Regions from separate parts of the Ensifer sp. ENS11 genome, predicted to be linked through region 2. Evidence: predicted binding sites of a transcription regulator. Region 2 holds the regulator's gene; each other region holds the start of a gene.
The links. The regulator PhoB, encoded in region 2, activates phosphate uptake and scavenging genes when phosphate is short. The targets are predictions, from matches to a motif close to TGTCATNNANCTGTCAT.
Positions count from the first base shown of each region.

Region 1: IB264_RS10485 (LTA synthase family protein) is a predicted target of PhoB. The motif match lies at 6,325-6,341, and genes of this name have one in related genera.
Region 3: IB264_RS00255 (DUF47 domain-containing protein) is a predicted target of PhoB. The motif match lies at 7,615-7,631, and genes of this name have one in related genera.

Region 1 is NZ_JACVAN010000004.1:254,486-265,101, reverse strand. It holds gene IB264_RS10510 (diguanylate cyclase domain-containing protein) at 1-1,069, opposite strand, end outside; gene IB264_RS10505 (ankyrin repeat domain-containing protein) at 1,233-2,966, opposite strand; gene IB264_RS10500 (TolB family protein) at 3,234-4,061, opposite strand; gene IB264_RS10495 (hypothetical protein) at 4,086-4,271, opposite strand; gene IB264_RS10490 (NAD+ synthase) at 4,424-6,106, opposite strand; gene IB264_RS10485 (LTA synthase family protein) at 6,376-8,298, shown strand; gene IB264_RS10480 (DUF1003 domain-containing protein) at 8,556-9,104, shown strand; gene IB264_RS10475 (TadE/TadG family type IV pilus assembly protein) at 9,300-9,722, shown strand; gene IB264_RS10470 (TadG family pilus assembly protein) at 9,724-10,616, shown strand, end outside.
Region 2 is NZ_JACVAN010000001.1:443,062-453,677, forward strand. It holds gene pstA (phosphate ABC transporter permease PstA) at 1-1,280, shown strand, start outside; gene pstB (phosphate ABC transporter ATP-binding protein PstB) at 1,294-2,109, shown strand; gene phoU (phosphate signaling complex protein PhoU) at 2,166-2,876, shown strand; gene phoB (phosphate regulon transcriptional regulator PhoB) at 3,180-3,863, shown strand; gene IB264_RS02215 (GcrA family cell cycle regulator) at 4,032-4,553, opposite strand; gene IB264_RS02220 (aspartate aminotransferase family protein) at 4,975-6,174, shown strand; gene argF (ornithine carbamoyltransferase) at 6,304-7,221, shown strand; gene IB264_RS02230 (Hsp33 family molecular chaperone) at 7,568-8,557, shown strand; gene apaG (Co2+/Mg2+ efflux protein ApaG) at 8,564-8,956, opposite strand; gene IB264_RS02240 (CDP-alcohol phosphatidyltransferase family protein) at 9,068-9,682, shown strand; gene IB264_RS02245 (O-succinylhomoserine sulfhydrylase) at 9,725-10,616, opposite strand, start outside.
Region 3 is NZ_JACVAN010000001.1:47,752-58,367, reverse strand. It holds gene dnaK (molecular chaperone DnaK) at 1-574, shown strand, start outside; gene dnaJ (molecular chaperone DnaJ) at 924-2,060, shown strand; gene IB264_RS00280 (DUF2182 domain-containing protein) at 2,186-3,058, opposite strand; gene IB264_RS00275 (DUF1326 domain-containing protein) at 3,064-3,699, opposite strand; gene IB264_RS00270 (SDR family oxidoreductase) at 3,892-4,641, opposite strand; gene IB264_RS00265 (LysR family transcriptional regulator) at 4,801-5,700, shown strand; gene IB264_RS00260 (inorganic phosphate transporter) at 5,943-6,947, opposite strand; gene IB264_RS00255 (DUF47 domain-containing protein) at 6,947-7,591, opposite strand; gene recF (DNA replication/repair protein RecF) at 7,887-9,011, shown strand; gene IB264_RS00245 (molybdopterin-synthase adenylyltransferase MoeB) at 9,040-9,813, shown strand; gene IB264_RS00240 (GNAT family N-acetyltransferase) at 9,813-10,280, shown strand; gene IB264_RS00235 (D-glycerate dehydrogenase) at 10,292-10,616, opposite strand, start outside.

The sequences.
Region 1 (10,616 bases), on a different contig from region 2:
CGAATGGACGTTTTTTGACGTCGAGCAGGGCCGCAGCGAGCACTTCGTCGAAGCCGCTGCGATTGAGCAGCCCGGTGAGACGATCGTGTTTCGCCATGTGGCGGTTTCGCGCCTCGCTCTGCTGCAGGGCGGAAAAGACGGAGGAGAACCTGAGGGCCACAAACGCCATCAGCAGGGTAGCCGCGATCGCGATGACGATGACGCTCGGCAGGATTTCCGCGCGGACGAAGCCGCCGGGCGATTTGGGCGTCCAGGCGACGACAAGGCATGAGACATCAGCGCAGCGACCGGCGGAGACGTGCACGCCGTCGGCCGGCCGCTGTGACAATGGCACGAAAGCGAGGCCGGTTACGCCAAGCTTTGCCTCGATTTCGCGCAGCGACCGCGCCGTCAGCGGGCGAACCGAAACCATGAACACCGGCTTGCGGCGTTCGGCCGGCAGCTGCAGCGTTTCCGGGATGACGGCCTGAACGACGGCTATGCTCATCTGGCCCTCGATCTGGCGCATATCCACGGCATGAATGCCGGGCACGATCGGCGTGACCGATTGCCGATCAGGCTGGGGGATATCGAGCGTATAGGTGCCGTTGTTGTTTCTCAACGCGTTGTCGTAGCGGCGTCGGGCTTCGTCGAGCAGATCTTCGACGTCGTGAAGCGGGGCATCGGCCGCCTCCGCCGGCACGACCAGCCCATCCTTCACCGCGGTCGAGACATGCCCGTCGGCATCGCTGACGATCAGCCAGGAAAAGCCGTAGTCCTTCCACAGCCAACCCGCCAATTCCGGGGCCACAAAGGTATCGCTCAGCCGTCCGGCCGCAAGTTCCGCATAGGTCGCATTCCAGAAGGAAACCTGGGCCTGAAACTGGACGGCGGCTTCCATCTGGTGCCGCAATTCGTTTGCCACCAGCCGGCGTTCCGCCGAAAGACCGAAGCGATCGGCCTCGACGACGGAGCGGTTGAGAACGAAGATGAGGCTGGCGATCGTCAGGATCGCGACCAGGGTACAGGCCGCATGGATCGCCCACACCGCCCTGTTGCGCTTCGGTTGCCGAAACTTTTGCTCGATCACGCCAGCGCCCCCTCACCGGACCAGCCGTCAAAGGCGAGGGGTGGCACCGGTCAGACGCCACCCTAAAGATCAAAGCAGAAATTTAGTTTAAGCAAGCTGGTATTTGAAAGCCTTAAAGACTTCAACCGCCTAGTAAAGCCGACAATCACCAGTCGTGCGACTGTTAGTTGGACTGCACAGCCGGACGCAACAAGGAGACGATTTCGTCGTCGCCTTCGTCGCGCGCCAGGTCGCGGATCGACCTCGTACCAGTACCATCACGCAGGTTGGCGTTCGCGCCTTTTTCGAGCAACAGCTTCACCACGGATGGCCTCCTGTTGACGACAGCGATAGCGAGCGGCGTCATCCAGTCGCTCTGCGGGTTTGGCCGCCCACGCCCACGGAACTGACCGAAGGGGATGTCGAGCAACTCCGGCTTTTCATTGACGATCTCGAGCACCCGCTCTCCCTTGTCGAAGGCAGCGGCCGCAAACAGGTCGAGCGGCTGTGTCTCGAGGAAGCGCACCATATCGGCCTTGCCGTTGTATTCGGCCCAGCCGATCGGCGGTGCGTGATGATACGGGTCGCGCGCCATGGTGTTGGCACCATGCGCGATCAGCAGCTTCGCCATCTCGATATGCCCGTGCAATGCCGCCTCGTGCAGCGGTGTGCGCGACGTCATGCGGTTGACGTCGAAGCCGAGCGACAGCATCAGCGCCACCTGGGCCGGCTGGGCTTCACCCGCAGCCTCATGCAGGATCGCCGGATGGGCCGCCTGCGTGCGCGAAACAAGCGCCGCATCCCCGGCTGCCAGCGCCTTTGCCGCCGTCGCATTTCCCTCACCGATCGCCCGCGCGAGGCGATCGACATCGGTGAGTTCCGCGACCGTGGCGCCATGGGCCACCAGATAGCCGGCAAGGGTCGGATCACCGCCGAGCTCGGCCCATTGGTAGGGCGTGCGACCTTTCACGACGCGGTTTACGTCGGCCCCATGCTCGACCAGCAGCCGCACACGGTCCGTCATCTTCTTTTCCAGCGCCCAGGCAAGTTGATAGTCGAAGACCCTTTCGCTGTTCTCGATCAACTGACCGTCTTCGCGGACAAGCCAGTTGTTCCTGTCCTTTGCGCTTAGCCCATACCGCAACAAAAGACCGATGCAGGTGTTATCGGGCTCGAACATGCGGTTATAGAGCGCCTGGCTATCATTGGCCGTAGCGCCGGCCTTAAGCAGGAGTTCGGCAAAGGCGACGCAATCCGGATGTTCTGGCTGACGCTCTTTGCCCGCCTCGCCCTGGCCGAAGACGCCCGTCAGCGCGGTAAAACGATATTGCCCGTCGTCCATCCAGAAGGCATTGGCATCGGCGCCACACGCAATGAGCCGTTCAGCCGCTGCAAGGGAAGATCTGCCGGGAACGCGGGCATAGGCCGCGTAGAGCAGAGGCTCCCAATCGTAAGGCCCACCACGCTTGCCGGAGAGTTTCGGATCCGTGTCGAGCCAACGGTCGATGGCGTCGCCATCGCCAAGAGCGGCTGCTACATGGATGCTTTCACGGGCAATTTCTGGATGCTCGTCGAGCAAGGCTTTCGCCTGGGCATATCGCTCCGGGTCCGCAGCGATGTCGCCGAAATAGGACACGGTCGCCAATGCGAGGAAGCGATTGGCAAGCTGTTCGGTGGCGGGCTTGCCGCCCTGAGCGCGTTCGAGATGCGTTTTCAATCGGGTCCAGCTGGAGAAGCCGAACTCCCGGGCGATGACCAGTTGGGCATCCTGCAGGCCGATTGTGGCCGGCTCGGAGAAATAGGACAGCGCCCGCTGGCGTGCCGCGGCATCGCCAGCCTTCAGGGCTTTGTGAAAAGCCTTGGCCTGCTTGCGGATGGAATAGAGGGTAGCGTTCGCGGAAAGATCGCGCGTGATCATGAAAGACCTCCTTTCATTCACGTCCGGTATCCGCGCCCACAGACTGAAAAGAGGTGTGGCAACCAAGTCCAGTGAAACAGGTGGGTCTGGCCCTTCCCGCGGATCGGGTGCGCCCTGCGAACGACACGATCGCTAGCACGCAGCCGATATTCTTGTCCACTGCATGTTTCCTTAAATCCTATCCGATTTAAGGATAAAACATGCAGCAATTCAAAGTGCTACAGCGACCTTTGCGCGTCTGATAAGACGCGCGGCGCTGTAGGCTTCTCAGCTTTCGGGTTCGTAGCGAACGAAAGCAAAGCGATCCCCCTTGGGCGACCAGTTGGGAACATTCATCGTGCCCTGCCCGCCGAAGAGCTCGAACAGCTCGCGCGCGTTGCTGCCATCCATCTCCATCAATCGCAGACGGACGTTCAGGTCCCGCGGATGATCGAAGACATCGCCGTCATAGGAGAGAACCAGAAGGTGTCTTCCGTCGGGCGACGGATGCGGGAACCAGTCGCCATAGGGGCTGTCGGTCACGCGCTCAACGTCGGTGCCGTCGGGACGAACGCGCCAGATCTGCATGCGGCCAGTGCGGCTGGAGTTGAAGTAGATCCACGCTCCATCCGGCGACCAGTCCGGCCCGTCGTTGCGGCCTTCGCCCTGCGTCAGTCGCCGCTCTTCGCCGCCTTCGACCGAGATCGTATAGATATCGAAGACCTGATCACGAATACCGCAATAGGTCAGTGCGCCGCCATCCGGCGACCAGCCGTGCCAGTAGGACGGGAGGTTGGGGGTGACAAGCCGCGGAGTGCCGCCAGAAGCCGGCAGCAGGTAGATCGCCGACTTGCCGAACTCGGTCTTGTCGCTGATCGCAATCGTGCTGCCATCAGGCGAAATGCCGTGGTCATTGTTGCAGAGATGGGCAAAGCCGGTTTCGATCTCGACCGGCTCCGAGCCGTCGAAGGCCAGCCGGTAAAGCCGGCCGTCGCCATTGATGATGAGATATCGCCCGTCCGGAGACCAATTCGGCGCCTCGACCAGCCGCTCCGTCTGCCAGACGACGCGAGTCTCGGCGGTAACGATGTCATAGGTTTCGATGGAACTGCGCATACGCTTCTCCTGCCGCAACCGCAGCTATTTGCTTTCTTCGCCCCGTGGCAGCACCGCCAAGACTTTGGCGCAGATCGACCGCATCAAGATGACGCTGCGCTGGTCTTGCCAGGTCGAGACCAAGCCCCAGGCCAGCAGCAGAAGAATGCAGACGAAGGCGACGCCGACGGTGACGAGACTACCGGTCGCAAGACCATAGACACCGAACACGGCCGGCGTCGCGAAACAGGCGATCTGCGCCGAAAGCTGCCCACCGGCAGAAACGTCGCTCAGCGACCACAGCCGGATCAGCCGGATTTCCTCCTCGGTGAACTCCGGCTGGCTTTCCTTGCCGTCCCGCCCTTCGGGGATGCGCTCACCGTCTATCCCCGATCGCGGAACCGGTTGGTGATTGGATAGCGCCGATCGCGGCCAAAATTCTTCTTGGTGATCTTCACGCCGGGCGCCGACTGTCGGCGCTTGTATTCGGCGATATAGAGCAGATGTTCGATGCGGTGTACCGTTGTCTCGTCATGACCACGAGCAACGATCTCCTCCGTGCTCATCTCCTTTTCGACGAGGCACTCCAGAATGTCATCGAGCACCGGATAGGGCGGCAGTGAATCCTGGTCCGTCTGGTTGGGGCGAAGCTCGGCCGACGGCGCCTTGTCGATGATGTTTTGCGGGATGACCACGCCGGATGGACCGAGCGCGCCCGGCGGCACGGTGGTGTTGCGCCAGCGCGAGATGCCATAGACCTCCATCTTGTAGAGGTCCTTGATCGGATTGAAGCCGCCGTTCATATCGCCATAGAGCGTGGCGTAGCCGACCGACATTTCCGACTTGTTGCCGGTGGTGACCACCATCGAGCCGAACTTGTTGGAGACGGCCATCAGGATCGTGCCGCGCGTGCGGCTCTGCAGGTTTTCCTCGGTGATGCCCGATTCCGTGCCCTCGAACATATCGGCCAGCGCGCCGAGAAATCCTTCGACCGGCTCTTCGATCGGCACGATATCGTAGCGGCAGCCGAGCGCTTCGGCGCAATCCTTGGCGTCCTTCAGCGAGTCCTTCGAGGTGTAGCGGTAAGGCAGCATGATCGTGCGTACCCGCTCCTCGCCGAGCGCATCAACGGCAAGTGCTGCGCAGATCGCCGAGTCGATGCCGCCGGACAGGCCGAGCACGACGTTCTTGAAACCGTTCTTGTTGACGTAGTCGCGGAAGCCGAGCATGCAGGCGCGATAGTCTGCCTCCTCCCGCTCCGGCAGGCGCGATTGCAGGCCGCCGGCACAGTGCCAGCCATTGTCGCCCTTTTTCCATTCGACGATCGACAGCGCCTCCTCGAACTGGCTCATCTGGAAGGCGAGCGACTTGTCCGTGTTGAAGGCGAAGCTCGCGCCGTCGAACACCAGTTCATCCTGACCGCCGAGCTGGTTGGCATAGATCATCGGCAGGCCGGTCTCTATCACCTGCTTGAGCACGACCTGATGGCGCACGTCCACCTTGCCGCGATGATAGGGCGAGCCGTTCGGTGACAGCAGGATTTCGGCGCCGCTTTCCGCCAGTGTCTCGCACACACCAAGATCGCCCCAGATGTCCTCGCAGATCGGGATACCAATGCGAATGCCGCGGAAATTGACCGGCCCTGGCATCTCGCCCTGGTCGAACACCCGCTTCTCGTCGAACTCGCCGTAATTCGGCAGATCGACCTTGTCGCGTACCGCAATGATCTTGCCGCCATCGAGCACGGCGACGGCATTGTGGCGCCCGGTCTTGGCCAGGCGCGGGAAGCCGATAATGACGCCCGGGCCGCCGTCGGCGGTCTCCTCGGCCAACTTTTCCACCGCCTGTAAACAGGCCTTGAGAAAAGCAGGCTTGAGAACCAGATCCTCCGGCGGATAGCCGGAAATGAAGAGCTCGGTGAGCAGCAGGAGGTCGGCGCCCTGGCGCGCCGCATCGGCGCGCGCCTCACGCGCTTTCGCCAGGTTTCCGGCGATATCGCCGACGGTCGGATTGAGCTGGGCGATTGCGATACGAAGCAGGGTGGGAGCGGCTTTGTGAGCGGTCATGAGCGGGCCTGTCGGTCTGTTCTCGAACGAATGCGTCTGACTTTCGCCCCGATCTTTAGCGCAATCCGCGCGAAAATGCCCACAGCCAATCGCCGCGAAGCGAAAAATTCCAAAAAATTCTGCGTTTCCGGTTTGTTATCGGCGCCGGCTCGCGCGTCCTCACGTCACGAAAACCTGTTTCCAAACACCCTGAACAAGTCATTCATCCCCTGTTCAAAATGACAGTCGTATGACAGTTACACGACACATTGATGAAATTGGAGAAGACGTTGGCCAATATCGATTCAGCCGTAGCGAGGAGATCACGAGTCTACGCTGGTAGACCCGGATTTGCCGCGCGGCACGCCAAGACGCTGACCTCCGCACGCAGTGCATTGTTCTCGCTGTCGATCGCGGCAGCCCTCGTTTTTGCAGTCGAGTTGATCGTGCGCCAGTCCATGGCCGACACGGTCGCCTACTTCCTCGATCCGACGCGCCCCGCATGGACCACCATCGGTGCATTCTTCCTGATCCTTCTCGCCATCGATGGCGTTTTCGGCCGCGAACACAAGTCCGCCGTGGTGCTCGCGCCGCTGGCGATCATACCGGCCATCATCTGCCAGCAGAAGCAGGTCTTTCTCTCCGACCCGCTCTATCCGACCGACTTCCTCTTTGGCCGCCAGATCCTCGAATTGATGCCTGTGCTTGTCAAGGATCGTCCGTGGACGGCCGTCGGCATCGTTGTCGGCCTCATCGCAGCCGTTACAACCATCGGCCTGTTGCTGCGTTACGCCTGGCGCAACTTCCCCAAGCTGACACGCCGCGAGCGCATCGCTCGCGCAGCTTTTGCGCTGCCGCTGCTCTTCGCCTTCTGGCACATCATGGATTACAACCAGTTCTCCTGGATCCGTGATCGCCTGAAGGTCATCCCGATCATGTGGGACCAGACCGAAAACTATCGTCACAACGGCTTTGCGCTGGCGTTTGCGATCAATCTGCCGATGGCCAACGTCAACGCGCCCGCCGGCTACATGGCCGATGCGATCGATCGCATCCCGGTCAAGCCGCTGCCGGCCGGCACCTCCCACCGCAGCAAGCCCGACGTCATCGTGCTGATGAGCGAATCCTTCTGGGATCCGACCCGTCTGCCGAACGTCAAGCTTTCGCCCGACCCGATGCCGACGATCCGCGAAATGCAATCTGGCAACGTGTTCTCGCCAGAGTTCGGCGGCATGACGGCCAATGTCGAATTCGAAGCGCTGACCGGCTTTTCGAATGCCTTCCTGCCCTATGGCAGCATTCCGTACCAACAGTACATCCGCAATCCGATCCCCTCGCTTGCCACCTTCTTCCGTGGCGAGGGTTACGTTTCGCGTGCCATCCATCCGTTCCAGAGCTGGTTCTGGAACCGCACCGCCGTCTACAAGGCCTTCGGCTTCGACACCTTCAAGTCGGAGGAGAATATGCCGCCGATGCAGAAGCGCGGCATTTTCGCCTCGGACGAATCCCTGACCAAGGAGATCATCCGCCAGGCGGACGCCATGGATGACCCCTTCTTCTTCTTCGCGGTAACGCTGCAGGGCCATGGCCCCTATGAGCCGAACCGCTATGCCAAGAATACCATCAAGGTCGAAGGCAACCTGCCGGAGAGCGATCGCCAGGTGCTTGAAACCTACGCCCAGGGCGTCAAGGAAGCCGACGAGAGCCTGAAGAAGCTGATGGACTGGGCCAAGCAACGTGACCGCGAAACCATCATCGTGCTCTTCGGCGACCACCTGCCGCCGTTGAACACGGTCTACACCAACACCGGTTTCATGAAGGGCGTGACCGCGGAGCGCAAGGGCTCGAAGGACCAGATGAAGGCGCAGCACGAAACTCCGCTCGTCGTCTGGTCGAACAAGACGGGTCCGAAGAAGAATGTCGGCACGATCAGCCCGGCCTTCCTTTCCTACCAGATCCTCAAGCAGTCCGGCTACGAGCATCCCTACTATACCGGCTTCCTCGGCAAGGTGCACGACCAGTACCGCGTCGTCGACCGCTACATGCTGATCCGCAAGAACGGCAAGGATGTCGCCGAATGGTCTCGTCAGCCGAAGGTCCCGGCCCTGCTGCGCGACTATCGCTTCCTCCAGCACGACATGATGTTCGGCAAGCGCTACTCGACCGACCGCTTCTTCAAGTCGCACGCGGATCTCTACGCCGCAGGCTTCTAAACCACACCCGCACACGTTCGTGCGACATCACTGGCCTCTGAACAGAGCCGGACGGTAAACCGCCCGGCTCTGTGCACTTTCTCATCTATCCCGTTGATTTCCTCGTCGAAGTGGTGCGCTTAAGCGCGTCGCGATCTTTCCGATTCGCTCACTGCGCTTTAGGCTCTTGTTTTTTGCCCGTGTCGTTATCGCAAATCCGCCGCACACTTTTGCGCGAAACGCTTTCGATATCGTCCGATCCATTTCCGGAGATAGCCATGCCGCATTTGAACGAACTCTCGCAGCACATCTTCGGCAAACCGATGGCCGAGCTCGGCGAAATCGAGCGCCGCATCCTGACCCGCGCCAAGGAACGACGCACCGTTGCAACCGACACCAATGCCGCGTTCAGCGCCGAGCTGTCCGTCGGCGACCGGCTCGCCGACGCCATTGCCAGGATTGGCGGCTCCTGGGGGTTCATTCTCAGCTTTTGCGGCTTTCTCGTCGTCTGGGTGATCATCAACACCGTCTTGCTGGTGACCGGGGCCTTCGATCCCTACCCCTTCATCTTCCTCAACCTGCTGCTTTCGATGCTGGCGGCGCTGCAGGCGCCGGTCATCATGATGTCCCAGAACCGGCAGGCCGAACGCGATCGCTTCGCTGCGGCAAAGGACTATGAGGTCAATCTGAAGTCGGAAGTCGAGTTGATCGCCCTGCACCACAAGGTGGACGATGTGCTACTGCGCGAGATCGCCGAGCTGAGGACCGACATCGCCAATCTTAACCGCCAGCTTTCCCAGTATCGGCACATACCCGACAATGAATAGACACCGGACAAGCCACTAAAGCGCGCAAGAATCTGCAAGATTCCTAATTCAATCACAAATTTGTATTTTGCAACAATAGGCTATTTCTGACTATTGAAACAACCTATTAGCGTATCGAAAAATTAACACTTGGGGAGCACCGTCAAGGCGCAGGGACAGAGAAAAAGCAGTCACGGTTCGGTCGGAGTTGCTGATATGTCCAAAATAACGCGCCTGTTCGGCAGCCGCGATGGCGCTGCCGCAATTGAATTTGCAATCATCGCCCCTCTATTCTTTCTATGTGTGTTGACGTTGATCGCCTACGGCATCTACCTCAGCGCGGCCCACTCCATTCAGCAGATAGCCGCCGACGCAGCGCGCACCGCCATTGCCGGACTTTCCGAAGGCGAGCGAGAACGCCTTGCCACGGACTACATCCAGCGCACGACCATGGACCAAGCCTTCATCAAGCCGTCCCGTATGACGGTCACCGTCAAGGACGATGCTGGTAACGCCAACCAGTTTACCGTGAGGATCAAGTACGACGCCGGCGATCTCCCGATCTTCAACATGTTCACTTTCGCCATGCCGAGCGAAAATATCGAGCGCTTCGCTACGATCCGTTTGGGAGGTATCTGATATGGGTTTGAAAGCGCCGGGAATAGCACACCTCGCCCGATCAAGAGGTGGCAACGTCGGCATATCCGCCGCTCTCGTCATGCCGCTCGTGATCGCCTCCATGGGACTTGGCATCGACTACGGTTACCTCACGGTCCAGAAGCAGGAAATGCAGTCGACCGTCGATCTTGCTGCCATCGCCGCCGCATCGAACGTCTCCTCCGCCGAGCAGGCTGTTCTCAAGTACTTCTCCAACAACCATGTCAATTTCGCTGTTGCGACGCCCTCCGGCCTGTTGACCGTCGATGGCAAGGTTCTGCCGCCCGGCGACGTCGGGACGGAAAAGGTCGACGGCGTGGCAACGGTCACGCGTGGACGGTATGTCCCCGATCCGGGCGTCGCAGCCGGCCAGCGCTTCGTCAGGGATGCCGCCCCTTCGGATGCGGTCCAGGTACTCCTGGAAAAGAAGGGGCAGATCTTCCTTGCCTCCCTCTTCACCGCACCGCCGGACTTGAGCGTGGTCGGGACAGCGGCGAGTTCGAAGGTTGCCGCCTTTTCCGTCGGCTCTCGCCTCGCCAGCCTGAATGACGGCCTGCTCAATGCCATTCTCGGCCAGATGCTTGGCACCAACATTTCGCTGAAGGTCATGGACTACACCGCCCTGATCGACGCCGACATCGATATCCAGCCTTTCCTGAAGATCGTCGCGACCAAGCTCAGCCTGACCTCCGCCTCCTATGAAGACGTGCTCGACGCCAATTTGACCCTGCCGCAGCTCCTGTCTTCGATGCGGCTGTTCCAGGGGCTCTCCGGTACGGTGACCTCTGCCCTCAAGAGCATCGAGCTGGCAACGGCCAACAACAAGAAAACCTTCACCTTGGCGCAGATCCTCAATCTGGACCCGAAAAAGGACAT
Region 2 (10,616 bases):
CCGCATCCGCCAAGCGTGATATCGGCATCAAGCGTCGCTACGCGGCCGAGCGTCGGTTCCGTGCCTATGGCATCAGCGCCATCAGTCTTGGCCTGTTCTTCCTCGCTCTGCTGCTGTGGACGGTGATCTCCAACGGCTACACCGCGTTCCAGCAGACGACGATCACGCTGCCGATCGAATTCACCGAAAAGGTCATCGATCCCAAGGGTGAGCGCGCGACCGACGGCAAGGTGCTGGTGGCGGCCAACTATCCGCTGCTGGTCCGCGATGCGCTGATCAAGCAGCTCGGCATCGATCCGAGCAATCGTCCGCTGGTCAAGCGGGCCACCGACATGGTGTCTGCAAGCTCCCGCACGCTGTTGCGCGACATCGTCGTCGCCGACCCGTCGGTTATCGGCAAGACCATACCGGTGACACTGCTCGCCGAAGCCAATGTCGACTCCGCCTTCAAGGGGCAGATCGACCTGAAGGTCGATGAGAGCAAGCGCAAGGTCAAGGACCAGCAGGTCACCTGGATGAACGAGCTTGCAAGCGCCGGCGTCCTGAAGAAGAGCTTCAACACCGGCATCTTCACCTTCGGTGCCTCGAGCCGTCCGGAAGCGGCAGGCGTCGGCGTTGCCGCCCTCGGTTCGCTGTTCATGATGCTGATCGTGCTCGTGCTGTCGCTGCCGATCGGCGTTGCCGCCTCGATCTATCTCGAAGAGTTTGCGCCGAAGAACCGGCTGACCGATCTCATCGAGGTCAACATCAACAATCTCGCCGCCGTTCCGTCGATCGTCTACGGTCTCTTGGGGTTGGCCGTATTCATCAACTTCGCCGGCATGCCGCGCTCGGCCGCCCTCGTCGGCGGCCTGGTGCTGACGCTGATGACCCTGCCGACGATCATCATCGCCACCCGTGCAGCGTTGAAGGCGGTCCCGCCGTCGATCCGCTCGGCAGCGCTCGGTCTCGGTGCGTCGAAGATGCAGACCATCTTCCACCACGTCCTGCCGCTGGCGATGCCGGGCATCCTGACCGGCACGATCATCGGTCTCGCCCATGCACTTGGCGAAACCGCGCCGCTGCTGTTGATCGGCATGGTCGCCTTCGTCGTCGATTATCCCGGCTCGCCGATGGAGCCGTCGACCGCGCTGCCGGTGCAGATCTACATGTGGGCCAACGAGGCGGAACGCGCCTTCGTCGAGCGCACATCCGGCGCGATCATCATTCTTCTCATCTTCCTCGTCGTCATGAACCTTGGCGCCATTCTGTTGCGACGTCGCTTTGAGCGCCGTTGGTAGTGAGGTAATTACTATGAACATCATGTCAGAAGCAGCAGTCGAAAAAGCCTTGGATCAGAAAATGAACACCGTGCCCTACAAGATGATCGGCAAGGATGTGTCGGTCTACTACGGCGAGAAGCGTGCGCTTTTCGACGTCAATCTCAATATCCGCGAGAACACGGTGACAGCGCTGATCGGCCCTTCGGGCTGCGGCAAGTCGACCTTCCTGCGCACGCTGAACCGCATGAACGACACCATCGAGAACTGCCGCGTCACCGGCAAGATCACGCTCGATGAAGACGACATCTACGACCCGACGATCGACGTCGTGGAACTGCGAGCCCGCGTCGGCATGGTGTTCCAGAAGCCGAACCCGTTCCCGAAGTCGATCTACGACAACGTCGCCTACGGCCCGCGCATCCACGGGCTTGCCCGCACCAAGTCTGAGTTCGACGAAGTCGTCGAGACCAGCCTGCAGAAGGCTGGTTTGTGGAACGAGGTGAAGGATCGCCTGCAGGAGCCGGGCACCGGTCTTTCGGGCGGCCAGCAGCAGCGTCTGTGCATCGCGCGCGCCGTTGCCGTCAGCCCTGAAGTGATCCTGATGGACGAGCCCTGTTCGGCGCTCGATCCGATCGCGACGGCCAAGGTCGAGGAACTGATCCACGAGCTGCGTACCAACTTCACGATCGTCATCGTCACCCACTCGATGCAGCAGGCGGCGCGTGTTTCGCAGCGCACTGCCATGTTCCACCTCGGCAATCTTGTCGAGGAGAACGACACCGACAAGATGTTCACCAATCCGGATGACCAGCGTACCCAGGACTACATCATGGGCCGGTTCGGTTGATGGCCGAAGCTCCTCTTCACCCCGTTTCCTGAACGCGCCCGCAAGGATCGAAGACTATGTCCATGCACATAATGTCCGCCTACGACGAAGAACTGAAATATCTCACGCGCCGCATCTCCGAGATGGGCGGGCTTGCCGAGCAGATGGTGGGCGAATCCGTTCGTGCGCTTGTCAATTCTGACCTCGCCTTGGCGCAGAAGGTGATCTCCGACGACACCATCCTCGATGAAGCCGAACGCCAGATCGGCGAAAAGGCAATCGTCACCATCGCCAAGCGCCAGCCCGTTGCTGCCGACCTGCGCGAGATCATGGGATCGATCCGCATCGCGTCCGATCTGGAGCGCGTCGGCGACCTCGGCAAGAACAACGCCAAGCGTGTCATCGCGGTTGCCGGCTCCGGCATCCCGCGCAAGCTGGCGCGCGGTCTCGAACACCTGGCAGAGCTTGCGCTGGTGCAGCTCAAGGAAGTCCTCGACGTCTACGCTTCCCGCTCGCCGGAGAAGGCCAACAGCATCCGCGAGCGCGACGAGGAGATCGACGCGATCTACACCTCGCTGTTCCGCGAGCTGCTCACCTACATGATGGAAGATCCGCGCAACATCACGCCCTGCACGCATCTTCTCTTCTGTGCCAAGAACATCGAGCGTATCGGCGACCACGCCACCAATATCGCCGAGACGATCTACTACATGGCGACGGGCGCGCAGCCGGAAGGCGAGCGTCCGAAGGACGACAATACGTCGACGCTGGGTGCCGTGAAGGACTAACGCATGTCGCGCAAAAGTGCGCAGCGGTTTTGCGATAACGACATGTGCAAAAACAAGAACTTAAAGCACAACAAGCGCATCTTAGAGATCGCGACGCGCTTTAAGACCCGGATACGTTCGAGTGCCTGCTTATGAACCTGCTCCGGTCGCAGCCCTGGTTGCGGCCCTGCTCTACTGCGTCTGAAGCTATACGTTTTCGCGCGTGCCTATGAAAACGCGCGGAGTGCTCCAGATTCTATATGTTCGAGCATCTCTTTGCGTTCGATCGAACGCGAGACGCTCTGGGTAAGGAGACGTTGCCTGATGTTGCCGAAAATCGCCGTTGTCGAAGACGAAGAGGCGCTGAGTGTCCTGCTGCGTTATAACCTCGAAGCCGAAGGGTTCGATGTTGATACGATCCTGCGCGGAGACGAGGCGGAGATCCGCCTACAGGAGCGCCTCCCGGATCTCCTGATCCTCGACTGGATGCTGCCGGGCGTTTCCGGCATCGAGCTTTGCCGCCGGCTGCGCCAACGTCCGGAAACCGAGCGCCTGCCGATCATCATGCTGACGGCGCGCGGCGAGGAGAGCGAGCGGGTTCGTGGCCTTGCCACCGGCGCCGACGATTATGTCGTCAAGCCGTTCTCGACCCCGGAGCTGATGGCCCGTGTCAAGGCGATGCTGCGGCGCGCCAAGCCCGAGGTCCTCTCGACGCTGCTTCGCTGCGGCGACATCGAGCTCGATCGCGAGACCCATCGCGTGCATCGCCGCACCCGCGAGGTCCGCCTTGGTCCGACGGAATTCCGCCTGCTCGAATTCCTGATGTCGTCGCCGGGCCGGGTGTTCTCGCGCTCGCAACTCCTTGATGGCGTCTGGGGCCACGATATCTATGTCGACGAGCGCACCGTCGACGTGCATGTCGGTCGCTTGCGCAAGGCACTGAATTTCTCGAGCATGCCTGATGTCATCCGCACCGTTCGCGGTGCCGGCTACTCGCTCGAAAGCTGAGCCAGCCGGCCACTGCAGCGCCGCGCATCTTAATGGACGCGCAAAGGTCGCTGTTGCATCTTGAATTGCGGCATGTTTCCTTGAAGCGAATACGAACCAGGGAAACATGCAGCAGCCAATAAAAAAGGGGCCGTGCGGCCCCTTTTCTGCATGTGGTTTTCGGTCGTCTCAGCGAGCGCGACGGCGCTCGGAGGTCGGCTGATAGGCAAGCCGCGCATGGAATGTGCAATAGGGCGAAGCTTCCGGGGAATCGTTGCCGCAGAAGTGGAATTCTTCCTTGAGCGGGTCGCCGATCGGCCATTTGCAGGTGCGCTCGGTCAACTGCGTCAGCTCCAGGCGGCGCGACATTGGCACGACCACATCCGTCTGGATGCGGAAATCCTGTTCGGCGACGAGATCGACTTCGACCTCTTCCTTGAGCACGGTCGCGCCGGCCGCACGGGTAACCGTCCGTGTCGTGACGCGCGAAGCGTAGTTCGGAGCGCGCGGCGCCGAAGTCGGGCGCTGCTTCGGCCGGGTCGCGGCGGTGGTTCCGCCAGCCTTGGCCCTGCCGGGCAGGCTCAGCCGGTGAACCTTGCCGATGACCGCATTGCGGCTGACGCCGCCGAGCTGTGCCGCGATCTGGCTCGCGCTCAGGCCCTCGGACCAAAGCTTCTTCAGTTTTTCCACCCGCTCGTCAGTCCAGTTCATTTCTGCACTCTCCGTTCTCAGCGTTGGCGATGACAGAATCTCTCACCACGCTCCGGACAGGCTCCGGAGCTGCAACGCGATAACACTTTTGGTGACTAGGCCCGCCGCATGCGTCTAGTAATTGAACATTAACCTACTGACCGGCGGACTCCGTGGCAAGAGTCCCGCGAATCGCGCCGAATCGATTTCTTGGTTTTCCCCAACTTGCTCGGTGGGCGTTGCATTTTTGCAAGCCCCGTCGCGTGATTTTTTCGTCGCATGGATCAGACCCGTCCGACCGCACTGCAAAGCTTGGTTTTGTTGACATTGCGCTGCGAAATAGGAATAGTGCCTGCGCCGCCGCAAGGCGGCATTTTTAATTTTTTGCCGCGCTCAACAGGGGCTCGGATCGATGCCGATAGCAATGAAGGAGAGGCTCGCCATGACTGCAACCACGCCGCTTTACGACACCTACATGCGTGCGCCGTTGCGTTTCGAGCGAGGAGAGGGCGTCTGGTTGATCGCCGAAGACGGCTCGCGCTATCTCGACTTCGCCGCCGGCGTCGCCGTCAACTCGCTTGGCCATGCGCATCCGCATCTGGTCGAGGCGTTGAAGGCGCAGGCCGAGAAGGTCTGGCACCTGTCCAACCTTTATGAGGTCCCCGGCCAGGAGAGCCTTGCACGCCGGCTGACGGCCGTCACCTTCGCCGATCGTGTCTTCTTCACCAACTCGGGTGCCGAGGCGCTCGAATGCGCGATCAAGACTGCGCGTCGCTACCACTATGCCAAGGGCAATCCGGAGAAGTTCCACATCATCACCTTCGAGGGTGCCTTCCACGGACGCACGATCGCGACCATCGCGGCGGGTGGTCAGCAGAAGTACATCGAGGGCTTTGGCCCGAAGGCCCCGGGTTTCTATCAGGTTCCCTTCGGCGATATCACGGCGCTCAAGGATGCGATCACCGACGAGACGGCGGCGATCCTGATCGAGCCGATCCAGGGCGAGGGCGGCATCCGCCCGGTCACCAAGGAATTCATGCAGGAGCTGCGCGCGCTTTGCGACGAGTTCGGTCTGCTGCTGATCCTCGACGAGGTCCAGTCCGGCGTCGGCCGCACCGGCAAGCTTTTCGCCTATGAATGGGCTGGCATCCGTCCGGATATCATGGCTGTCGCCAAGGGCATCGGCGGCGGCTTCCCGCTCGGTGCCTGCCTTGCGACCGAAGAGGCGGCTGCCGGCATGGTCGCCGGTACGCACGGTTCGACCTATGGCGGCAACCCGCTTGCCATGGCTGTCGGCAACGCCGTGCTCGACGTCATCCTGGCCGACGGTTTCCTGGAGCATGTCCGCGACGTGGCCCTGGTCTTCCGCCAGGGCCTCGCGTCGTTGAAGGACCGTTTCCCCGATGTGATCGAGGATATCCGCGGCGACGGCCTGATGCTCGGCATCAAGGCGAAAGGCCCTTCGGCCGATCTCCTGAAGGCGATCCGCGCGGAGAAGCTGCTGGCTGTTCCGGCCGGCGAAAACGTCCTGCGCCTGTTGCCGCCGCTGACGGTGACCGCCGCGGAAGCGCGCGAAGGCCTGGCGCGGATCGAGCGCGCGGCCGAAGCCGTGAGAAGCAGCAGCGGTACCGCCGCAGCCTAATTTGTGAACCCGGAGATCGGCAGCGATTTTCCCAAGGGTCCATGCGCGAGCCCAAGGTGTCGAGCGTTCTTTTGGCTCTTCGACACCGGTCGCGCTCCACGGGCCATTCTGAGACAGGAATTGACTACGATGGCAGGCACAAGACATTTCATCGATCTTTCGGCCATGACGGCAGCCGATCTGCGCACGATCATCGATGACGCACGCGTGCGAAAGACGGCGACGAAGGCCGGAACCGCCGAAAAGCCGCTCGCCGGCAAGATGTTGGCGATGATCTTCGAAAAGCCTTCGACCCGCACGCGCGTCTCCTTTGACGTCGGCATGCGCCAGCTCGGCGGCGAAACCCTGTTTCTCTCGGGCACCGAAATGCAGCTCGGCCGCGCCGAGACCATCGGCGACACTGCCAAGGTGCTGTCACGCTACGTCGATGCGATCATGATCCGCACCACCGATCATCGCCGTCTTCTCGAGCTTGCCGAGCACGCCACGGTGCCCGTCATCAACGGCCTGACCGACGACACCCATCCCTGCCAGATCATGGCCGATATCATGACCTTCGAGGAGCATCGCGGCCCGGTGAAGGGCAAGACCATCGCCTGGACCGGCGACGGAAACAACGTGCTTCACTCGCTGATCGAGGGCTCGGCCCGTTTCGGCTACCGCATGAACATGGCGGTGCCGCTCGGTTCCGAGCCGCACGACAAGATCCTCAACTGGGCGCGCAACAATGGCGGCGAGATCCTGCTTTGCCATGAGGCCGAGCAGGCCGTTGCCGGCGCGCATTGCGTCGTTACCGACACCTGGATTTCCATGAACCAGGAGCATCGCGCTCGCGGCCACAACGTCTTCCAGCCCTTCCAGGTCAACGACGCGCTGATGAGGCACGCCTCGCCGGACGCACTGTTCATGCACTGCCTGCCGGCGCATCGCGGCGAGGAAGTGACCGACGAGGTCATCGACGGGCCGCAGTCGGTGGTATTCGACGAGGCGGAAAACAGGCTGCACGCACAGAAGTCGATCATCGCCTGGTGCATGGGGCTCGTCTGATCGGCGCGTCTGCCTATTGAAATTTCCCGCATGCGACACGATTTAGGCCGAATGCGGGACGTTCCGGGGTGGAAACAACGGACGTTACCTGACGACAGGCAGCGCATGATCGGCCGGCAAAACGGCACATGCCTGCTAGACAAATCCGTTTATGGCGGGATCGAATAGGATAACGGGCAGGCTGCACCGGAGGATGTTTATGTTCTCTGCGCGGCCCTCTCCCAAGCATGTCGCGGAAAAGTGCGCAGCGGTTTTGCGATAACGATATGCACAAGAACAAAAACTTGAAGCGCAGTCAGCGAATCCTGGCGATCGCGACGCGCTTTAGTGACGTAAGGAGCAGCAGATGACTGAGATGGCACCAGGACTTGGCGAATTCGACTTTGCCGGTGACGATCATGTCGTGCCCTTCCAGGTGGAGGGCCTCGATGTGCGTGGCCGCGCCGTTCAGCTCGGCCCGATGCTCGATGCGATCCTCGAGCGCCACAACTATCCGCTTCCGGTCGCGCGGCTGGTTGCCGAGACCGTGGTGCTGACCGTGCTGCTCGGAACGTCGCTGAAGTTCGACGGCAAGCTTATCGTCCAGACGAAGAGCGACGGCCCGGTCGATCTTGTCGTCGCCGATTTTGCCACGCCCGATCGGGTGCGCGCCTATGCCCGTTTCAACGAGGAAGCGCTGGAGGAAGCTCTGAAGGACGGACGCACCCAGTCGCATGAGCTGCTGGGCAAGGGCGTTCTCGCCTTCACCATCGATCAGGGTGCCCATACCCAGCGCTATCAGGGCATCGTTGCGCTCGATGGCGCCACGCTCGAGGAGATTGCCGGCGTCTACTTCCGCCAGTCGGAGCAGATCCCGACCAAGGTGCGCCTCGGCGTTGCCGAACTGCTCGACCGCGACGAGAACGGCAAGCCGCGCCATCGCTGGCGCGCCGGCGGCATGGTCGCGCAGTTCCTGCCGGATGCGCCGGAGCGCATGCGCCAACCGGATCTTTCGGGGGGTGACGGCGACGACAACGAGGATCTCTTCGACGAGGACGATCTCTGGGCGGAAGCCAAGGTCATGGTCGAGACGATCGATGCCGACGAACTGACCGACCCGATGGTCGGCACGGAACGTCTGCTCTATCGGCTGTTCCACGAGCGCGGCGTTCGCGTCTACGAGCCGCAGGCGGTCTATGATCGCTGCAGCTGTTCGCGCGAAAAGATCCGCTCGGTGCTCACCGGACTGCACGCCGACGATATCGAGAGCACCATCGAGGACGGCTTGATCAAGGTGACGTGCGAGTTCTGCTCGACCACCTATCGCTTCGAGGCAAGCGAGGTCCGCCAGCAGTAGGATGCCTCAATTCAGGGTTCGAACGAGCCCTGGTGAATCAAGCGAGAAGGCGGGGATTGCCACGTTGAAGTGTTCTCCGCCTTCCGATTCCATGCTGTAGTGGCCGAACATGACGCCGGACGGCGTATCGAGCGGGCATCCGGAGGAATATTCGTAGGTATCGCCGGGGTTCAGCAACGGTTGCTCTCCGATGACACCGGGCCCGCTGACTTCGTCCACCTGGCCGTTCTCGTCGGTAATATGCCAGTAGCGTGTCATCAGCCGAACCGACTCGGCCGAATGGTTGGCGATGACGATGCGGTAGCCCCAGACATAGCGGCTGTCATCCGGATCAGATTGCTCTTCCAGATAATAAGGCTCCACCGTAACTTCTATGTCGCGAGTGAGCGCGCGATACATGAGCAACACCTTGTTTCAAGTCTTTCAGGGTATTCTACAGCAAGATGGTTTCGTCAAGAATAACGGCAGGATTGCATGCGTCGGCGGCAAGTCTGCGGAAAGGCGAGGCCGATGCTTGATGGCGCGGTGAGAAAACATCTGGATCCGATACTGGATCGGCTCGGTGCAGCACTTGCCCGCGGGGGTGTCGGTGCCAATGCGGTCACGATCACCGGCCTCGCGCTCGGCCTCGTTGCCGCTGTCCTCATTGCCGGACAATACTACCTTGCCGCCGCCATTGTTATCGTCGTTAGCCGGCTTTGCGATGGACTTGATGGTGCGGTGGCACGCGCCACGCGCAAAACCGATTTCGGTGGTTTCCTCGACATCGTGCTCGACTTCGCCTTCTACGGTGCCATCCCGCTCGGCTTCATCGGCGCCGATCCGCAGGCCAACGGTCTTGTCGGCGGTCTGCTGCTCTTCTCGTTCTACGTCAACGGATCGAGTTTTCTCGCCTATGCCATTATGGCCGAAAAGCGAGCGATGACGACGGATGTGCGGGGGGCAAAATCGCTCTACTTCACCACCGGGCTTGCCGAGGCGACGGAGACGATCGCCGCCTTCCTGGCCTTCTGCCTGTTCCCGACGTGGTTTCCGCTGCTGGCGGCGCTGTTTGCGGTCGTCTGCCTCTACACCGCGCTATCGCGCATTGTGCTCGCGCGAACGCGTTTTCGCGACGTCGAGTAGCGGCCGCCGCCGATCTCGGGGCGGCCGTCTTGTTCGTGGGTATCAGGCCTTGACGGTCTTCAGCGCGCGGGCGAAGTCCTCGACGATGTCGTCGCTGTCCTCGATACCGGCGGAGAAACGAACGGTGCCGGCGGAAATGCCGAGCTCGTCGCGAGCTTCGTCCGTCAGGTTCTTGTGCGTCGTCGTCGCCGGATGGGTGATCAGGCTTTTGGAATCGCCAAGATTGTTGGAGATGCGGGCGATCTGCAGTGCGTTCTGCAGTGCGAAGGCCGCATCCTTGCCGCCCTTGAGTTCGAAGGCGACAAGGGTCGAACCGCCGGTCATCTGCTTGGCGATGATGTCGGCCTGCGGATGGTCCGCGCGGCCGGGGTAGATCACCTTGGCGATCTGCGGCTGCTCGGCGAGGAAGTCGGCGACGCGACGGGCGTTTTCGGTCTGCTGCTTGACGCGCAGCGGCAGCGTCTCGATGCCCTTCAGCAACGTCCAGGCGTTGAACGGCGACATCGCCGGGCCGGTGTGGCGGAAGTAGTCATGCAGATGCTCGTTGATCCAGTCCTTGTCGGACAGAACCACGCCACCGAGGCACCGGCCCTGGCCGTCGATATGCTTGGTGGCGGAATAGACGACGATATGCGCGCCGAGTTCCAGCGGCTTCTGGAACAGCGGCGTGGCGAAGACGTTGTCGACCACGACCTTGGCGCCGATCTGGTTGGCGAGCCGAGAAACGCCTGAAATGTCGATCACTTCCAGCGTCGGGTTGGTCGGGCTTTCCAGGAAGAAGACCTTGGTGTTCTTCTGGATCGCCTTTTCCCAGTTCGCGAGATCGCGTCCGTCGACCAGCGTGCATTCGATGCCGTATTTCGGGGCCAGCGTCTCGACCACCCAGCGGCAGGAGCCGAAGAGGGCGCGGGCGGCAACGATGTGGTCGCCGGCC
Region 3 (10,616 bases), 400 kb from region 2:
CCAGTTCGACCTCGTCGGCATTCCGCCGGCACCGCGCGGCATGCCGCAGATCGAAGTGACCTTCGACATCGACGCCAACGGCATCGTGCAGGTATCGGCCAAGGACAAGGGTACGGGCAAGGAACACCAGATCCGCATCCAGGCATCCGGTGGCCTGTCCGACGCAGACATCGAGAAGATGGTCAAGGACGCCGAAGCCAATGCCGAAACCGACAAGAAGCGCCGCGAAGGCGTGGAAGCGAAGAACCAGGCAGAAAGCCTGATCCATTCTTCGGAAAAGTCGCTGAAGGACTACGGCGACAAGGTTTCGGAAACCGACCGCAACGCGATCTCCGACGCCATTGCCGCGCTGAAGACCGCCGTCGAGGCTTCCGAGCCGGACGCCGAAGACATCAAGGCCAAGACCAACACGCTGATGGAAGTCTCCATGAAGCTTGGTCAGGCGATCTACGAGGCCCAGCAGACGGACGCCGCCCATGCGGATGCCGCCGCTGACGCCGCGCGCGACGGCGATGTCGTCGACGCGGACTATGAAGAAGTCAACGACGAAGACGATCGCAAGCGGTCGGCCTAAGTCGCCCTCTCCTAGAGACGGAAAAGCCCGGGGCGACCCGGGCTTTTTTGTTGCCTTTTTACCCCTCAGGCGCCTGCGCCAGACAGCCTCTGAAGGACGTCGGGCCCGTGAGGCCCGCGCCGCTGAAACCGCCGCTACAGAGCATCCCTGGGGGCAGGAGTGCCACCCAAAGCGGGTCTACCGGGCGCGAGACCGGCAGAAACGCCATTTTTCCGACAAAAAACCGCATCCGCGGCCCGATGGGCTATGGTATCGCGCTTCAAGGTTTACTAAATCCTGTGGCAAGGTAACCAGGCAGCCGCCGGGCCCCCGCGCTGGCACGCCTTGTCAACAGGACAATCTTTGAAGAATGAAACGTGATCTTTACGAAACGCTTGGCGTTGCCAAGAACGCGGATGAGAAGGAGCTGAAGAGCGCCTTCCGCAAACTGGCGATGCAGTATCATCCGGACAAGAACCCCGGCGACGCCGCCTCGGAAAAGACCTTCAAGGAAATCAACCAAGCCTACGAGACGCTCAAGGACCCGCAGAAGCGCGCGGCCTATGATCGTTACGGCCACGCAGCCTTCGAGCAGGGCGGCATGGGCAACGGCTTTGGCGGTAGCGCCGGTGGCGCAGGCGGTTTCTCCGACATCTTCGAAGACATCTTCGGCGAGATGATGGGTGGCGGGCGCCAGCGGCGTTCATCGGGTGGCCGCGAGCGCGGCGCCGATCTGCGCTACAACATGGAAATCTCGCTGGAAGAGGCCTATTCCGGCAAGACCGCGCAGATCCGGGTGCCGACCTCGATCACCTGCGACGTCTGCACCGGGTCCGGTGCCAAGCCTGGCACCAGCCCGAAGACCTGCGGAACCTGTCAAGGCTCGGGCCGCGTACGCGCCGCCCAGGGATTCTTCTCGATCGAGCGCACTTGCCCGACCTGCGGCGGCCGCGGCCAGACGATCACCGATCCCTGCACCAAGTGCCACGGCCAGGGCCGCGTCACCGAGGAGCGCACGCTCTCCGTCAACATTCCGGCCGGCATCGAAGACGGCACTCGCATTCGCCTCTCCGGCGAAGGGGAAGCGGGCCTGCGCGGTGGACCAGCGGGCGATCTCTACATCTTCCTCTCGGTCAAGCCGCACGAGTTCTACCAGCGCGATGGCGCCGATCTCTATTGCAGCGTGCCGATCTCGATGACGACGGCGGCGCTTGGCGGCAAGTTCGACGTCACCACGCTCGACGGCACCAAGTCGCGCGTGACCGTGCCGGAAGGCACCCAGGCCGGCAAGCAGTTCCGCCTGAAGGGCAAGGGCATGCCGGTGCTACGTTCCAGCCAGACCGGCGATCTCTACATCCAGATGCAGATCGAGACGCCGCAGAAGCTGACCAAGCGTCAGCGCGAGCTGCTACAGGAATTCGAGCAGATCTCGTCGAAGGACAACAATCCGGAATCCGCCGGCTTCTTCGCCCGGATGAAGGATTTCTTCGACACGCTGAGCGACTGACGCTCAGCGGTTGCCCCTACTGCATGTTTCCTTAGATCCTATCCGATCTAAGGATAAAAACATGCAGCAATTCAAAGTGCTACAGCGACCTTTGCGCGTCCAATAAGACGCGCGGCGCTGTAGGATCACGTCATGGCCGCAAGCTGCCACAGCCCGGCCATGACGACCGCGGCTCCCGCGACGCGGGACAGCATCCGGCCGCCGGGCACCACCTTTTCGGCGAGCACGAAAATCGCGATCACCGCGATCCACAGGACGTTCATCACGCCGCCGATGAACAGGAGCGCCATCAGCGCCCAGCAGCAGCCGACACAATAAAGGCCGTGAAGAAGACCGAACTGGTAGGCGCCGCCGGCATCGCGGCGAAAGCCGCCATGGCTCTGGATGAACATGAGCGGCGCCTGGCACTGCCTTAGGCAGGCGTCCTTCAACGCCGTCCATTGAAACAGTCCGACCGAAATCAGGATGATGCCGCTGAGAATACGGCTGCCGCTCGCCAGCATCGGCGTCAGCAGCAGAGCAGACTCCAGCAGCCATTGCCCGAGCGTCGCCAGAGCCGCAAACAGGACCCAGGCGGTGAGATAGCCGCCGGCAAAAAAGCCGGTCGCGGCAAACGGCCTGTCGTCGAGCGCCGCCTGCCGCCCGACACGGGCAAAGAGCAGGATCATCGGCGTTGCCGAAGGCGTCATCATGCCGACCATCATCACCGCCCACATGACAAAGGCATAGGCGAAGGTCGACACACTCCAGGGACGGAAGGCGACGTCGGCCATCGACGCCATGGCACCCGGCGACATGTCCATGGCCATGCCCTCGTCTGTGCCCATCGCCATGTCGCCGCTCATGCCATCGCCAGAGGCCGGCACGTGCGCCATGGCCTCCATGCCGACTGCCAGCCAGAGAATATAGAGCCAGGTAATTCCGGTCAGCGCCAACAGCGAGACCACGACGATGAGCCGGTCGCGCCTTAAAAGCGTTTCGAGCGCAGTGTCGGCCATGGGCGTCAGTGAACCACGCCGCTTTCAGACAGATGCATGCTGGCGAAATGGGCGTGCGAATCCGGAATGGACAGCGTCAGCGGCCCCTTCGTGTCGGCCCACCCGCGTCCAACCTCGCAGACGTCGTATTCGAAGCCCTGCGGCAGGTTGATGCGTGCCTGATGCGGGTTTCCGGTCACGGGGTTCAAGATCGGCTCGCCACGCGCCACGATCCACCCGGGCACATTCAGCCGTGCTGTCCGCGCGCCGACATCGACGTCGAAGTCGATCTCGGCAAAGACCGGGTCGTGAAAGGTTTCGAAGGTGGTGGCGAACACCTGGAAGAAGGTTGCTCCCGGCTCGGTATCCTGGCCGCTCATGATGCGCAGCAGCGACTCGCGCTGGGCCGGCGTGGCACGGATGTCGACGATCGGCACGACCTCACCCCTGCCCTCATGAATTGCACCGGGCCAAGCCGCAATGATCCCGCATCTCAAGCCGTCGAGGCGCGTGTCGCCGTGATGGCCCGTCTCGATCTCAAATCCACCGACGGCGCAGCAATTGCCGTGGGTCGGCAGCGCATTGAACTGGCAGGGGCAGCCATAGGCGCAATTGCAATGAATGAATTCTCGACCCTTGATCGTCCAATTGACACTCGTCATCGTCTCCTCCCGGATCTGATCGGTGTGGGATCTGCTTCATTCCGCTCGACTGTTCGACGACTTATTAGGTTTCAAGAATATACTCTCCTCCGGGCGCCCTGCCAACGCCGCCCGCGGCGTGCCGTCGATGACGAACAGGACTTTGCCGCCACGCGCGATCGAACGCGCGCGGCGGCAACAGACAGGTGAGTATCAGAGCGTGGCCATGCCACCATCGATGATCAGTTCGGCGCCCACCGTGAAGGCGGCCTCGTCTGAGGCGAGGAAGACAATTGCCTTGGCAATCTCGCTTGCATCGCCGAAGCGGCCGAGCGGGATCTGCGCGGCGATCGATGCGACGATCTCCTTGTTTTCGGCAGGCGTGGCACCGTGTCCGTCATGCAGTGGCGTCTTGATCGGGCCGGGGCTGACCGCATTGACGCGAATGCCGCGGCCGATCAGTTCGCCCGAAAGCGTCTTGGCAAGCGACAGGAGCGCCGCCTTGCTGAGCGCGTAGACGCTGGAGGTCGGCATGCCGATATGGGCGTTGATCGAGGTGTTGAGCACGATCGAGGCGGGGTTGGAGAAGATCGGCAGCAGCGCCTGGATCAGGAAGAACGGGCCCTTGACGTTGATCGCGAGCGACTGGTCGAAGCTGGCTTCGTCCCATTTTTCGATCGGCTGAAGCTTGGCGATGCCGGCGTTGACGAAGAGGATGTCAAGATGGCCGAAGGCGGCCTTGACTTGCTCGGCAACCGCCGCCTGTCCGGCGGCGTTGCCGGCATCGGCCTGGATGATGACGGCGCCTTCGCCGAGTATCTTGCGTGCTTCGGCAATGTTCTTCGGATTGGTGCCGGTAACGGCGACCCGGGCACCCTCGGCGATGAACTGGCGCGCCGTTTCGAGGCCGATGCCGCTGGTGCCGCCGGTGATGAGCGCGGTCTTGTTGTGCAAACGTGGCATGATGGAATTCCTTCTTTTGGGTTGGCCTGGCTGTTGGGTTGGCTTGGGACCGGTCTTCTTTCCATCGACCGCCGTCCTTCGTTGCCAATAGATATGGCCGAAGATTGCCGTTCGGATTAGTCTGCCAATGATGGAACTCGAATTCGGAAATGCCGAACGATGCTGAAGATCGAAGGAATTGCTGCCTTTGTCGCAGTTGCGGAAGCCGGCTCGATCAGCGAGGCGGCGCGCCGGCTGCGGCTGTCGAAATCCGTGATCAGCGAACGGGTCTCGGACCTGGAACGCCACCTGAACGCAACGCTGTTGCATCGCACGACACGCAAGCTGACTCTCACCGAAGATGGCATCGCCTTTCGCGAGCGCGCGGTGCGGATCGTCAGCGAGGTGCAGGCCGCCGCCAGCGATCTGGCGGAGCGCCGCGGGACGCTGACCGGACCATTGCGGATCGCCGCCCCGGTCAGTTTCGGGCATCTGCATCTCGGGCCTGCCCTTTACCCCTTTCTGGCGGCACATCCCGAGGTCGAATTGACGCTCGATCTCGACGATCGCCGGGTCGATGTCGCCTCGGAGGGTTATGACGCCATCGTGCGCCACGGGATCATCGCCGATTCACGGCTGGTCGTGTGGAAGCTTGCCAAAAGCAGGCGCCTGCTGGTCGCCTCGCCCGACTATCTCGATCGCAACGGCACGCCGGCCTCGCTTGCGGAACTCAACGATCACCGCGGTATCTTCTACACCAATCGCGGCGCTTCCGACTGGCGGTTCGAGGGGCCGACCGGTTCGACCGTTATCCGCGCCCGCATGGCGCTGCGCATCAACAACGGCGACATGATCCACGATGCTGCCGTCGCCGGGCTCGGCATCGCGCTGCTGCCGACATTCATCTGCGGTCCTGCGGTGCGCGACGGTCGGCTTCGCGAGATCGATGTCGGTTTTCGCCCAGAGCCGGAATTCATCTACATGGCCCATCCGGAGGGCCGACGGCCGTCGGCCAAGCTCCGGGCAATTACCGATCATCTGAAGAAGACCTTTGGCGATCCTCCGCACTGGGACCCGTGAACCGCTGCGCGGCTGTGGGCGCGACCGTTCATGCGCAACCCCCATTCGCTACATCTTGATGGGCGCCGCCCAAGTCGCGATCACGACCGGGCCGGATATCCCGGACGAGCCTTGCAACCGAAAGTCGGACGCCTGTTCCCTGAACTGGATCGTCTCATGACGCTCAGTCCCACCGCCAATGCGGAGGCTCTCTCCCCAACCGCGAGCCCCGCCCCCGGCATTGCAGCCGGAGGCGGACAGGGTCACAGGAACAGATCGACTGCGAAGTAGGTGAGCGCCGAAATCGCAGCAGCGGCCGGCATCGTCACGAACCAGGCGATGACAATGTTGCCGGCAAGGCCCCAGCGCACCGCCGAGACACGCTTGGCGGCACCCACGCCGATGATCGCGCCGGTGATCGTGTGGGTGGTCGACACCGGAATGCCGAGCCAGGTGGCGGCAAACAGCGTGATGGCGCCGCCGGTTTCCGCGCAGAAGCCCTGCATCGGATTGAGCTTGGTGATCTTCGAGCCCATGGTGTGCACGATGCGCCAGCCGCCCAACAGCGTGCCGAGCGCGATCGCCGCCTGGCAGGTGATCACCACCCAGAACGGCACATAGAACTCGGAGCCGAGATAGCCCTGCGAGAACAAGAGCACGGCGATGATGCCCATGGTCTTTTGCGCATCGTTGCCGCCGTGGCCGAGCGAATAGAGCGACGCCGAGACGAACTGCATCACCCGAAAGGTACGGTCGACAGCAAAAGGCGTCCGGCGCACGAACAGCCAGGAAACGATGAGGATCAGGAGCAGCGCCAGGAAGAAGCCGATCATCGGCGACATCACGATGGCGCCGACCGTCTTCAAGAGACCGGTCCAGACGATGGCATCGCCGCCAGTGCGGGCTAGGCCGGCACCGACGAGGCCGCCGATCAGCGCATGCGACGAACTCGACGGAATGCCGAAGATCCAGGTCGCGATGTTCCAGACGATCGCCCCCATCAGGGCCGAGAAGATCACCAGCGGCGTAACGATGCCGGGATCGATGATGCCGCGTCCGAGCGTCTCGGCCACATGCAGGCCGAAAAACAGGAAGGCGATGAAATTGAAGAACGCCGCCCACATGACCGCATATTGCGGCCGGAGCACCCGGGTCGAAACGATGGTTGCGATCGAGTTGGCGGCGTCATGCAGCCCGTTGAGAAAGTCGAAGAACAGGGCGATTGCAATGAGGGCGACGAGCAACGGCAGGGCGAGCGTCGCGTCCATCAGACGTTCTCGATCACGATGCCGCTGATCTCGTTGGCGACGTCCTCGAAGCGGTCGACGACCTTCTCGAGCTCGCCGTAGATCTCGCTACCGATAATGTAGGCCATGGCATTGTTGGCACCGTAGCGGCGGAAAAGATCCTTCAGGCCCTGGTCGTGCAGCTCGTCGGACCGGCCTTCGATGCGCGTGACCTCTTCGGCGATGGCGATGAGCCGGCCGTGGTTGACGCCGATGCGATTGAGCAGCGGAATGGCCTCGGCGATCAGGTGCGCCGCCTGGACGACGATGACGCCCATTTCCTTCATGCCCGGATCGAAGGTCTTCTGCTCGTAGAGCCGGATGGTCTTGACCGTCTTGTGCATCATGTCGATGGCATCGTCCATCGACTGGATGAGATCCTTGATGTCGCCACGATCGAACGGCGTGATGAAGGAGCGACGAACGGCCAGAAGCACTTCGCGGGTGACACCGTCTGCCTCGTCTTCAAGCGCGACGATCCGGTCGCAGTGCTTTTCGAGATCGTCGCCGCCGGCGAGGAGCTTGTCGAGCGCTTCGGCGGCACCGACGACGGTACGCGAATGTTGCGCGAAGAGATCGAAAAAGCTGTCTTCGCGGGGAAGGAGTTTGCGGAACCAAGCCAGCATCACAAATATATCCGTTCGTGGATTGTCATGCGGCTGTCATATTGTACGCAAGCGATCAAGAAAAGCGCTGAACGACTGGGATTATAAGGCTTTCCCCGCCGTTATCGCGCAATTTTGCCTGGAAATGACTCAGGTCACCTTTCGTCTTGCCTTAAAGCCCGCTTTCGTCCTACTGCATAGCTCCTTAAATCGGCATCGATTTATGGAGCTATGCAGCAAGTGTTGCAGCGTCCTTTGCACGTCCTGTTCGACGCGTGGCGCTGCGACTGGCGCCGACGTCGAATCCGGACCCGAAATGCCACAAAAGGTCTTTCTCAATCGCCTGAAGCTGAGCGAGTTCCGCAATTATGCGGCGCTGTCGCTGGCGCTCGACCAGAGGCACGTCGTGCTGACCGGCGAGAACGGCGCCGGCAAGACCAATCTGATGGAAGCGGTGTCGTTTCTGTCGCCAGGCCGTGGCCTCAGGCGTGCGGCCTATGCCGATGTCGCTCGCGTCGGCGCAAGCGACGGCTTCTCGGTCTTTGCCGAAGTCGTGGGCATGGAAGGCCCGGTCGAGATCGGTACCGGCACGGCCGGCACCAGTGAGGGGCAATCACGACGCCTGCGGCTGAACGGCACGACAGCGAGTACGGTCGATGAGCTGACCGACCATCTGCGCGTGCTGTGGCTGACGCCGGCCATGGACGGGCTCTTCACCGGCCCGTCGGCCGATCGCCGCCGTTTCCTCGATCGGCTGGTGCTTTCGCTCGATCCGGAGCATGGGAAGCGCGCCAGCGAATTCGACCGTGCCATGCGTAGCCGCAATCGGCTCCTCAGCGACTTTCGTCCCGACCCGGCCTGGTTGACTGCCATCGAGCGGGAAATGGCGGGGCTCGGCGTGTCGATGGCGCTCGCACGGCAGGAGATGCTGGGTCTGCTGACGGCGCTCGTCGAGAGAAACACCGGCGACAGCGTCTTTCCATCTGCGCGCCTGGCGCTGGCGGGCTTCCTCGACGACGAGAGCCACAAGCCAGCCTTCGACCTCGAAGAACAATATCTCACCATGCTGCGCGAGGGCCGGGCGCGCGACGCGGCCGCCGGCCGGACACTGGACGGACCGCACCGCACCGACCTCCTGATTCGCCACCGCGAAAAGGACATGGAAGCCGAGCGCTGCTCGACCGGCGAGCAAAAGGCGCTGCTCGTCGGCCTGGTTCTTGCCCATGCGCGCCTCGTCGGCGACATGACCGGTCACGCTCCTATCCTGCTGCTCGACGAGATCGCCGCGCATCTCGACATGGGCCGCCGCGCCGCCCTATTCGATCTCGTCGACGGACTTGGCGGCCAGGCCTTCATGACCGGGACGGACCGTGCGATGTTCGACGCGCTCGGCGATCGCGGCCGGTTCCTGACGGTGGAGCACGGAAGCGTATCGGGATGATGGAGCCGATCATGGAAAGTGTCCGCTCATGACTAGTACAAGCCTCGAATCATCGGAAATTGCCCGCTACGCGCGCCACATCATGCTGCCCGAACTCGGCGGTGGGGGGCAACAGAAACTCAAGGCGGCGCGCGTTCTCGTCATTGGCGCCGGCGGCCTCGGCGCTCCTGTTCTTCAATATCTCGCCGCCGCCGGCATCGGCACGCTGGGCATCGTCGACGATGACGTGGTGTCGCTGTCGAACCTGCAGCGGCAGGTGATCCACCGCACGGCCGATATTGGCCAGACAAAGGTCGAGAGCGCCTCGGCAGCGATCGGCGCGCTCAATCCGCATGTGGTGGTCGAGAGGCATCCCCTTCGTCTGGCAGCCGACAACGCCGAGGCGCTGTTGCGCCAATATGATCTGGTGATCGACGGCTCGGACAATTTCGACACGCGCTATCTCGCCGCCGATACGGCAGCAACCGTCGGCATACCGCTCGTCACCGGTGCAGTCGGCCGCTTCGACGGTTCGCTTACAGTGCTGATGCCTTATCGCTCGGGCGCGGATGGCGAACCGAACCCGTCCTACCGCGATCTCTTTCCCGAAGCGCCGCCGCCGGGCGTCGTGCCCTCCTGTGCCGAGGCCGGCATCATCGGCGCGCTCACCGGCGTCATCGGAACATTGCAGGCTATGGAAGCCATCAAGGTGATCGCCGGGATCGGCGAGCCACTCGTCGGTCGGCTGTTGATGTATGACGCTCTCTCGGCGCAATTCAGCACCATCCGCTATCGCCGGCGCAAGGACAGGAGCGCAGACTGATGCAGATCATCAGGATCGACGCTGCCTTCGATCGCTACAAGGAATTGCTGGCCCTGATCCTTGACGCCTTTGCCTATATGGACGGGCGGATTGATCCGCCATCCTCGGCCCATGCGCTAACGATTGAGGGGCTGAGCGAGAAGGCTTCGGCAGAAATTGGCTTCGTCGCCGTCGACGGCTCAGTGCTTGCCGGCTGCATCTTCTGCAAGCCGGAGACCGACTGCCTCTATATCGGCAAGCTTGCGGTTTCCGCGACCTGCCGGGGAAAAGGCGTCGGCCGACTGTTGCTTGCAAGCGCCGAAGCAGCGGCACGCGACCGCCACTTGGCCGCTCTGAGGCTGCTGACACGGATCGAACTCACCGAAAACCACAGGACGTTTTCGGCCTGGGGCTTCGTCGAAACCGACAGAACCGCTCACCCGGGCTTTACCCGGCCTACCTCGATCGAGATGCGCAAGACGCTTTGATCAGTCGCGAATCAATCGCGACCCGGCAGCACCCGATCCGGCGGCCGGTGACCGTCGAAGAAGGTGCGGATATTGATCACCACCTTGTCGCCCATGTCGATGCGACCCTCGAGCGTCGCCGAACTCATATGCGGCAACAGCACGACCTTGCCCTCGCCGGCGAGCTTGATGAGCTTGGGGTTGACCACGGGTTCATTCTCGAAAACGTCGAGCCCCGCACCGGCGATCTTGCCTTCGCGCAGGCACTTGATCAGCGCCGTCTCGTCGATGATGCCGCCGCGGGCGGTGTTGACGATATAGCTTTCCGGGCGCATCAGCGCGAGCCGACGGGCCGAA